DNA from 3 places in the Mesorhizobium sp. M0174 genome. Region 2 is predicted to be linked to each of the others. Evidence: riboswitches for the same ligand, from Rfam matches in the RefSeq annotation. Region 2 holds a riboswitch; each other region holds the start of a gene.
What was found. A riboswitch is a leader RNA that binds a small molecule or an ion and turns the genes downstream of it on or off. The one in region 2 is predicted to bind cobalamin.
Positions count from the first base shown of each region.

Region 1: another riboswitch for cobalamin. It lies ahead of NKJ13_RS07680 (CbtB domain-containing protein); the one in region 2 lies ahead of NKJ13_RS08350 (DUF1636 family protein).
Region 3: another riboswitch for cobalamin. It lies ahead of metE (5-methyltetrahydropteroyltriglutamate--homocysteine S-methyltransferase); the one in region 2 lies ahead of NKJ13_RS08350 (DUF1636 family protein).

Region 1 covers NZ_JAMYTB010000003.1:265,204-268,472, forward strand. The annotation lists gene cobO (cob(I)yrinic acid a,c-diamide adenosyltransferase) at 1-589, opposite strand, end outside; gene cobU (bifunctional adenosylcobinamide kinase/adenosylcobinamide-phosphate guanylyltransferase) at 591-1,112, opposite strand; gene NKJ13_RS07675 (CbtA family protein) at 1,105-1,887, opposite strand; gene NKJ13_RS07680 (CbtB domain-containing protein) at 1,903-2,082, opposite strand; cobalamin riboswitch at 2,119-2,316, opposite strand; gene NKJ13_RS07685 (MFS transporter) at 2,505-3,269, opposite strand, start outside.
Region 2 covers NZ_JAMYTB010000003.1:367,171-370,439, forward strand. The annotation lists gene NKJ13_RS08345 (winged helix-turn-helix domain-containing protein) at 79-1,278, shown strand; cobalamin riboswitch at 1,308-1,511, shown strand; gene NKJ13_RS08350 (DUF1636 family protein) at 1,550-1,984, shown strand; gene cobW (cobalamin biosynthesis protein CobW) at 1,981-3,021, shown strand; gene NKJ13_RS08360 (cobaltochelatase subunit CobN) at 3,040-3,269, shown strand, end outside.
Region 3 covers NZ_JAMYTB010000020.1:53,644-56,912, forward strand. The annotation lists gene NKJ13_RS25840 (helix-turn-helix transcriptional regulator) at 1-9, shown strand, start outside; gene NKJ13_RS25845 (hypothetical protein) at 327-581, opposite strand; cobalamin riboswitch at 1,137-1,337, shown strand; gene metE (5-methyltetrahydropteroyltriglutamate--homocysteine S-methyltransferase) at 1,433-3,269, shown strand, end outside.

The DNA of each region.
Region 1 (3,269 bases), 100 kb from region 2:
GGTGCTTGGTCACGGCCATCTCGGTGACCAGGTCGGCCGCCTCGACCAGTGCCGGCTTGGCGTTGCGGCCGGTGACGACGATATGCAGGCCTTCGCGGCGTGACTTCAGCGCCGCGACCACCTTTTCGAGGTCGAGATAGTCGTAACGCAGCGCGATGTTCAACTCGTCGAGCACCACCAGGCTGATCGACGGCTCGGCCATCAGCTCGAGCGCCTTCGCCCAGGCGGCCTCGGCCGCCGCGATGTCGCGTTTCAGGTCCTGCGTCTCCCACGTAAAGCCCTCGCCCATGGCGTGCCAGAGGACACGGTCGCCGAAGGCGGCAAAGGCGTCCTTCTCGCCGGTGTGCCATTTGCCCTTGATGAACTGGACGACGCCGACACGCTTGCCGTAGCCGAGCATCCTGAGCGCCAGACCGAAGGCGGCCGTGGTCTTGCCCTTGCCCGGCCCGGTGTTGACGATCAACAGCCCCTTCTCGACCGTCTTGGCTGCAACCTCGGCGTCCTGCACCGCCTTGCGCTTGGCCATCTTGGCGCGGTGGCGTTCCTCGTCCCCCTGTTCAATGGTCTTGGGATCGATAGTATCAGCCATGTCATTTCACCTTGAGCGGCAGCCCCGCCACCATCAAAAGCACGGTGCCGGCGACCGCCGCGACGTCCTGGTTCAGCCGGCCGGCGGCATCGCGAAACCGTCTTGCCAGCGCATTGTCCGGCACGATGCCCTGGCCGACCTCGTTGGACACCACGAACCACGGGCCACGCGGCCGCGACAGCACATCGGCCAGCCTTTGGCATTCGGCCTCGACATCATGGTCGGCCAGCATATGGTTGGTCAGCCACAGCGTCAGGCAGTCGATCAGCACCGGCTGGCCGTCGGGCAGTGCCTCGATCGCGCCGGCAAGGTCGAGCGGCGCCTCGATGGTCGTCCAGCCATCGCCTCGCCGCGAGCGGTGCAGCGCGATGCGCTGACGCATCTCCTCGTCATAGGCTTGCGCTGTGGCGATATAGCTCCACGGCGCCGGACAGGCGCTCACCAGCCTCTCGGCATGCGCGCTCTTGCCGGAGCGCGCACCGCCGATGACCAGGGTCAGCGCCCCGGCAGCGCGGTCAGGCAAAGCTGTCGCGCAGGCTGGTTGCCGCGCCGGTGAAGCGTCCGCGCACCAGCCCGACGACCATACCGAGCACCAGCCAGAACACCAGATTGGTCAGCGTCACCGCCACCACGAACTGATGATGCAGGCCTTCCGGGATCGCCGTCTCGAAACTGTCGGGCTGCGGCGCGCCGACAATATGCGGCGCAACGATCAACGCCACGGCAAGGATCGCCAGCGGCAGCGATCTGCGGAAGGCGATAAGGCCGAGACCGGCCGCTGTCGCCACCACTGTTGCCCACCACCAGATCTGGCGTTGGACAAGGTCGGCCGCCGGCATCGCCGGCAGTTCCGGCGCCAGGCCGAGGCCGGGCGCCAGCGTGAACACGGCAAAGCCGGCAAGCCCCCAGAACAGGCCCTGGCGCCAATTGCCGATGCCGCCGGCGAATTCCGAAACCGCGACCAGGACCAGTGCGAAGCCAATGCCGGTGACGATATTGGCAACGACGCTGAAGCCAAAGCGCTCGAAGCCGTCGGCCGGCGCCCAGCCTTCGTCTTCAGCCGGAGCCATTGCTTCAGCCGGTGCCGGCGCGGCGCTGCTCATAGCCATCGTGCCCGCTGCGTTTTCGGCCGGTGCCGCAGGTGCCGCGGCATGGTCATGGCCGCCGCCGGCCTGTTCGTAGACTTCCGCTTTCAGGATGAGCGGCACGGTGGCGTAGGCCTGCATGCAGGCGAGAACGACGCCGGCCACAAGCCCTGCGATCGCCGCGATGAACACGACGTTGCGAAACAGTGTCATGATGTCAGCCCCTTGTCAGTGGCAGGGAAAGCCCATCGAGTGGCGATAGTCATGCGCGGCATTATGGACCGCATCGATATGCGAGAAGCCGACAAAGCCCATGACGAAAATGCCGAGGAATGCAGCAAGCGCCAGCTGCATGAGACGCGACTGCGAGGAGGCGGAAGCGCCGAGCGAAACGGAAGCGGTATTCATGTCTTGTCCTTTCGCCCTCCACCCGAGGGCATAGAAGTCAGTTTCCTGTCGCCGGCAGGTCTCCTGGCTCGCGGATCAGCACCCTTCCCCACCTTCCCGAAGGCGAACCTTCAGTGGCATATGGAGAGGACTACCGCACACAGTTGCGGGGGCAGCCACGGCATTGGGCAAACAATTTCGCCCGCACCGCATTCCCTCTTGGTTCCAAACGGAACCGACGACATCAGCGACTATAGGCAGAATCGCCGCGCCCGGCAAACCAAATTCCGCCGGATCGTGTGGCGAATGCGCCGCCTCGCCAAACCGGAGAACTGGCGCCGCAGACGTCGCGATCTGCGCGGTCAAACAGAACGGCCTGCGTTCGATGCGGCACTGCACCGCTTCCACAATTGGGTGTTCGAGCGCCATGCGGCGCTCGAACATCAAAGCGATTTGGGCAGATAGCGCCAGGTGACGAAGCCGCAGATCGCCGCCAGCAGGCCGAGTGTCGCGAAAACCGCGCCCAGGCCGAAGAACGCCAGCACCACGGAATAGACCAGCGGCGGCGTCAGCTCGGAAAAGTCGAGATAGGTGCGGTAGACCGCCGCCATCTGTGCCCGCTCATACGAGCGCACCGAGCGCATGAAGGCGGTCGAGCCCAGCGCATCGAGCGCGATGGTGAAGAAGGCACCGCAAAGCAGCAAGGCGCCGGTGATGAGCGGTGCGGCCTCGCCGACGGCGCCGGCCGCCAGCAGCGTTGCCGACATCGCGAAATAGGCGAACGTCATGGTGCGCCGGCCGCCGAAACGCTTTCCTGCCCTGCCCCAGAAGATGGCCATGAACAAAAGCGCATTGCCGGCCGAAACCAAGAGGCCGCCGGCGAGCTTGCCCTCGCCGGTGATCACCATGAACAGCGGCCCATAGACGAAGAACGTCGTCCAGAAGCAGGAGCGGCCGAAAGCGATCAGCCAGGCCAGCCTCAGCCTTGGCTGCGCGACGAAGCGGCCGATATTGGCCAGCGGATTGACCGGCCGCGTCTTGCCGGGGCGGATCGACGGGTTATCGCCAAGCCGGTAAGTCCAGAACAGCGCCAGTAAAGCCATGGCGAAGACGGCCACCGCGCCATGCGCGGCATAGATGCCGAAACGCGTGTAGAGGTAAATTCCGAGGGTCGGCCCGGTGGTCCAGGCAAGCATCGACCACGCCAT
Region 2 (3,269 bases):
TGCCGCCAAAACCCTGCTAGCATGGCGCGGAATCGCAGATTCTCTGCTCTGTCCGGCATCATCAGGATACCCGCATTGATGAAGGAAAAAATCTCACTTCGCATGGCCCGCCGCATCGCGCTGGCGGCACAGGGATTCAATGACCCCCGACCCGCCGGTACACCCGACCGCCGACATCTGGCCCGCGTGCTTGCCCGTACCGGCCTGCTGCAGATCGATTCCGTCAGCGCCGTGGTGCGCGCCCACTACATGCCGCTCTATTCGCGGCTTGGCCCCTACAAGCTGGCGCTGCTCGACGACGCCGCCATAACGCGCAAGCGCATGGTCTTTGAATATTGGGCGCACGAAGCCTCCTTCCTGCCGGTCGAGACCTATCCGCTGATGCGCTGGCGCATGCAGCGGGCCGAGCGCGGCGAGGAAATGTACAGCGGACTGGCCAAATGGGGCCGCGAGCACGCCGCCTATATCGAAGACATCTATCGCGAGGTCGCCGAACGAGGCCCGATCGCGGCGTCGGCTTTCGAAGGCCAGAAGGGTTCGGGCGGCTGGTGGGGCTGGAGCCATGCCAAGCACGCCTTCGAATGGCTGTTCTGGGCCGGCCGCATCACCACCGCGCATCGCCGCGGCTTCGAACGGTTCTACGATCTGCCGGAGCGCGTACTGCCGCCCGCGATACTCGCTCTACCGGTTCCCTGCCCCGAGGACGCCCACCGCGAATTGCTGCGCATCTCCGCCCGCGCCCATGGCGTCGCCACGGCAGGCGACCTGCGCGACTATTTCCGCCTCTCGCCCGCCGATATTAAGGGCCGCATCGAGGAGCTGGTCGAGGCTGGCGAGCTGTTGCCGGTGAGCGTCGACGGCTGGAGCAAAACAGCCTATCTCCACAAGAACGTCCGTTTGCCGCGCAGGATCGAGGCGCGCGCCTTGCTTGCGCCGTTCGATCCCGTGGTCTTCGAGCGGTCGCGCACCGAGCGATTGTTCGACTTCCACTACCGCATCGAGATCTACACGCCGGCCGAAAAGCGCCGGTATGGCTATTATGTGCTGCCGTTCCTGCTCGGCGACAGCCTCGTCGGGCGCGTCGACCTCAGGGCCGACCGTCCGGCCGGCGTATTGCGCGTCCATGCCGCCTATGCGGAGCCCGGCGCCCCGCCACAAACCGCTGCCGAACTCTTCGAGGAATTGAAGCAGATGCAGGGCTGGCTCGGGCTTGAGCGCATCGAGGTGACGGCTGCCGGCGACCTTGGCCGGCCGCTCGCAGATATCGCCGCGTCATAGACGTGCGTTGACACGACTGCCTCCACAAGCCTAAATCCGTTCCAGACGGTCCCCTGCCCGCAACGGCAGGGGCCAAGAGGGAATGCGGTGCGAAATCTCGATTTCAAATCCGCGGCTGTCCCCGCAACTGTAAGCGACGAGCCAAGGCCGAAAACCACTGGGATATTCCCGGGAAGGCGGCACCAAGGCGATGACCCGCGAGCCAGGAGACCTGCCGTCTAGGACATAAGAATCCGATCGCCTGGCGGGTTTTCCGGGCAAGGAGCCTGATTTGGAACGCGACAGCAGTTTTTCGGCTGAGACAGCGGATTTATTGTCCGGCCCTGACGATTCCCTGGCCGGCGTTACCGTCATCGTCTGCTCTTCCTGCCGTGACGAGACCGGTTCGGACGCTCATCCCCGCGCCGGCGAACTGCTCGCCGAGGACACGCGCCGCGCCGCTTCCGGCGAAAACATCAAAATCCGCACCGTCGAATGCCTCGGCAATTGCAAGCGCCGGCTCAGCGCCGCCATGCTGCGCGGCGGCTGCTGGAGTTACGTCTTCGGCGACCAGACCGCGACCAGCGGCGCCGATCTCGTGACCGGCGCAAAGCTGTTCGCCACCTCGACGGATGGGCTCATTCCGTGGCGCGGCCGTCCCGATTGTCTGAAGCGCGGTCTGGTTGCCCGCATCCCTCCCCTCGACCTTTTGAAGGACTTGATATGACCGCTGCCTCCCTTTCGCGCGTCCCCTGCACCGTCGTTACCGGCTTTCTCGGCGCCGGCAAGACGACATTGATCCGCCATTTGCTCGAAAACGCCAAAGGCAAGCGGCTGGCCATCATCGTCAACGAGTTCGGCGACATCGGCATCGACGGCGAGATCCTGAAGGGCTGCGGCATCGACACCTGCCCCGAGGAAAACATTGTCGAGCTGGCCAATGGCTGCATCTGCTGCACCGTCGCCGACGATTTCGTCCCGGCGCTCGACCAGATCCTGTCGCTGATGCCGAGGGTCGACCATATCCTGATCGAGACGTCCGGGCTGGCCCTGCCCAAGCCGCTGGTCCAGGCCTTCCAGTGGCCGTCGGTCAAGAGCCGGGTGACCGTCGATGGCGTTATCGCCGTCGTCGACGGACCGGCGCTGGCTGATGGCCGCGTCGCCAACGACATGGACGCCCTGCAGGCGCAGCGCACGCAGGACGAGACGCTCGAACACGACGATCCGGTCGAGGAAGTATTCGAGGACCAGCTCGCTTGCGCCGACCTGATCATCCTGTCGAAGAGCGACCTGATGGACGCAGCCGGCTCGGCCCGTGCCAATGCCGTCATCGGCAAGCATGTTGCGCGGGCGGTGAAGATCGTGCCGACTTCGCAAGGCAAGGTCGATCCGTCGGTGCTGCTCGGCCTCGGCCTCGCCGTCGAGGACGACATCGAGAACCGCAAGACCCATCACGACGACGAGCTCGACCACGAACATGACGATTTTGACTCGTTCGTCATCGACATCGCGTCCGTGTCCAACCCGGACGAGCTCGCACAACGCGTCGCCACGGCGGCGGCGGAGGAAAACGTGTTGCGCGTCAAGGGCTTCGTCGAGGTTGGCGGCAAGCCGATGCGGCTCCTGCTGCAGGCCGTCGGCCCGCGCGTCAACCATTATTACGACCGCGCCTGGACGGCTGAAGACGATCGCCGCTCGCGCCTTGTCGTCATCGGCCTGAAAGGGCTGAACCGCCCGGCGATAGAGCGTATCCTCGCCGGCTGACCCCAGGTACGAGCCGCGATGCACATCCTCACCACCACATCCGCCTCGCTCGACGATCTCGCCGAGCCTGTCGATCTCAGGCAAACGCCTGCGGATGTCGTGGCCCTGTCCTTCACCGACAGCGACCTGGCCGGGCTGGCGGCGGCGTGGAAGGCGGATGCGGACCGCCTGCCCTCGATGCGGCTCGCCGCCTTGCGCGACCTGCGCCATCCGATGTCCGTCGACCTCTGGACCGAGAGCGTCGCCCG
Region 3 (3,269 bases), on a different contig from region 2:
GAAGCTTAGAACCATCCACGAAGGGCGCATGTTACATCTCGACCTTGCGTGGTGCGTTTTCAGTACGAGATGACGTTAAGCGTAGGTAGTGGCAGGTAAGAGTGCTCGACCGGAAGCTCAACTGCCTCCTCAATATCGCTGCCGATGTGCCGCAGGACACGTCCACGGGAGCGTGGATAGGCGTAAAGTTCCTGCACTCCACGGTCCGCTCTCCCATCGCCGGTGTGTGCCCGACGCCATCTTGTGGACGAGCTTGGCCGCCTGCACCCGGTTGTATTCCGGCTTGCGGTCCGCCTGGGCGGTCCGCCGCGATGGCTATCTCCATGTCAATCGGCGCCGAACTTTGACTGCCCGCTGCTTTTGATGAATTTGGCGAGGTCCCGCGCATAATCACTCTTGGTCTTCTCCTTGAGGCCCTGTGTCGCGAACTTGTGGTCCAGCAGGGCAAACAGGTCCAAGTCCCCTTCCGCCTGTGGCGCTGGCTTGCCCTCACCGCCCGCGGCTTCCCAATTGGGGACCGCTTCTGCGCGCTGCACCGTGGCGATTGTCCGCCCAAGACGCATCACAAGATCGAACGCCAAACCGTGCGCGTGCACGACGATTTGCCGCTCAGGCCTCATTTGGACAGGACTTGAGCTGGCCCGGTGGTTTGAGCCGGGTTACCTTGAGCCGGTGGGCTGCGAACAAGCAGTTCGAGACATTGGCCTCGATCACTTCGCAACACGCCGCTGCGCCTGGCCTCGGTGTGCTCCCCCCGAAATCGTTGTGTCATATCACCGAGGGCATCACGGCCAACAGCTTCCACATGGGCAACAGCCTCGCCATTGAGCCGAATATGGTCGCGAGCAGATCACCAACGAAGCGGTCGGAACCTCGGAGCCGAAGTTCGACGCCGAGGTGGTTCGCATGATGCGCTAAGCAGCACCACGGCGCTTGCCGGTATGTTTGCTGCCGGCAGCCGACGAACTCCTATCCTCCTGGACAAGGGCGCCGTGCGTCATTGCTTTGATTTACCGGCCGCTCAAGGCTTCCACAGTTTTCGCTTTCGAGGCGACCTTTGGAACATGCCAACGGAAATTTAACATAACGACATAAACATTTCTTTATGCGACGTTGACAAAGAAGCGAACTGCTGTAATTGTCTCCCGCGTCGTGGTTCTCCGTACGGCGCTGCCGCAGCGGAGCTAAGAGGGAAGCCGGTGCGATGCCGGCGCTGCCCCCGCAACTGTTAGCGGCGAGCCAACCCCACTCATGTCACTGAGGCGAATAGCCTTGGGAAGACGGGTAGAGGCTATGACCCCGCGAGCCAGGAGACCTGCCACGGCGAATTACGTCCACGGGCGGGGTGTCTCGGTGGCCGCTGCAGCCTGGCGTTCGTGCCGGCCTGCTAGCGCCTTCCTTGTCACCGACGCCCCAACCATCGGGGTCTGGCATGACTGTCTCTCAGCAAATTCCTGTAGCAACGCTCGGCGTGCCCCGTTTCGGTCGTCGGCGAGAACTGAAATTCGCGCTTGAAAGCTACTGGTCCGGAAAATCGTCCGCTGCCGACCTTCTCACGACCGCGAAGGCGCTCCGTGCCGCTAGCTGGGAGGAGCAGCACGATCGCGGCGTGTCGAAAATACCGTCGAACGACTTCTCGCTCTACGACCATGTGCTCGACACCGCAGCCATGGTCGGCGCCGTTCCATCCCGTTACGGCTGGAATAGCGGCGAGGTTCCACTTGACATCTACTTCGCAATGGCGCGCGGCAACCAAGGTCAGACGGAGGATTGTGGGCACGGTGGTCACCAGCATGCGGCTCATCGGCCTGGCGTAACCGCGATGGAAATGACCAAGTGGTTTGACACCAACTATCACTACATTGTGCCGGAACTCAACGATGATCAGACGTTCGCCCTCTCGTCGACGAAACCGGTCGATTACTTCATCGAGGCTAAAGCTCTCGGCGTTCACACACGCCCAGTCATCCTTGGACCGATCACCTTCCTCAAGCTGGCGAAATCGCCTGCCGAAGGATTCGATCCCATCGCGCTCCTGCCCCGGCTGCTGCCCGTCTACGAGCAACTCCTGCAGAGGCTGAAGCTGTCTGGAGCCGACTGGGTGCAGATCGATGAGCCAGCGCTTGTCCTCGATCTGAACCCGAACGAACGAGCTGCGTTCGAATTCGCCTATGGCCAGCTGTCGAAAGCCGCGCCCGAGCTGAAGATCATGCTGGCTACCTATTTCGGGCCGCTGGGAGACAATCTCGAAACCGCGGTTTCTCTGCCCCTGGCCGGGCTGCATATTGATCTCGTGCGCGCTCCCGAGCAGCTGGAAACGGTGGGTCGGCTCGCACCGAAGGATCTGGTGCTCTCGCTTGGCTTGATCGATGGCCGCAACGTCTGGCGTGCGAACCTGCCCGCCATTCTCGACCGCATCAAACCGATCGTCGCCGGCTGGCCCTTGGACCGCGTCGAGATCGCGCCTTCTTGCTCGATGCTGCATGTGCCGATCGACCTCCGCATGGAGACGGAACTCGACGCGGACATCAGGTCGTGGCTCGCCTTCGCGGCCCAGAAGACCGACGAGTTGGTGTTGCTTGCCCGGGCCCTGTCCCAAGGCAGGGATGCGGTGGCAGGCGCGTTGAAAGCGTCTGCCGAGGCTGCCGCCACTCGCGTGACATCCACGAAGATCCATGACCCGCTGGTTGAGGGGCGGATCGCCAGCATTGACGACAGCATGAAGCGACGAGAGAGCGCTTTTGCCGAGCGCTCCAGAGTCCAGGCCGGCACGCTCGGGCTGCCGCCGTTCCCGACGACGACCATCGGGTCCTTCCCGCAGACGCCGCAGGTACGCAGGGTGCGGGCCGCTCATGCGAAGGACCAGCTGAGCTATGTCGACTACGAGACCTTCCTGAAGAAGGAGATCGAGGCTGCAATTCGCTGGCAGGAAGAGATCGGGCTGGACGTGCTGGTGCACGGTGAGTTCGAACGAAACGACATGGTACAGCATTTCGGCGAGCAGCTGTCCGGCTTCGCCTTCACTCAGCATGCCTGGGTGCAGAGCTATGGGTCGCGTTACGTGCGCCCCCCCATCATCTTCGGCGACGTATCGAGGCCCAATCCGATGACGCTGCGCTGGTGGCAATTCGCCCAGTCGCTTACGGAAAACCCTGTGAAGGGAATGCTCACAGGCCCAGTGACCATTCTCAACTGGTCTTTTGTTCGCGACGACGTACCCCGCTCCGAGGCATGCCGCCAGATCGCGCTTGCGATCCGCGACGAAGTGA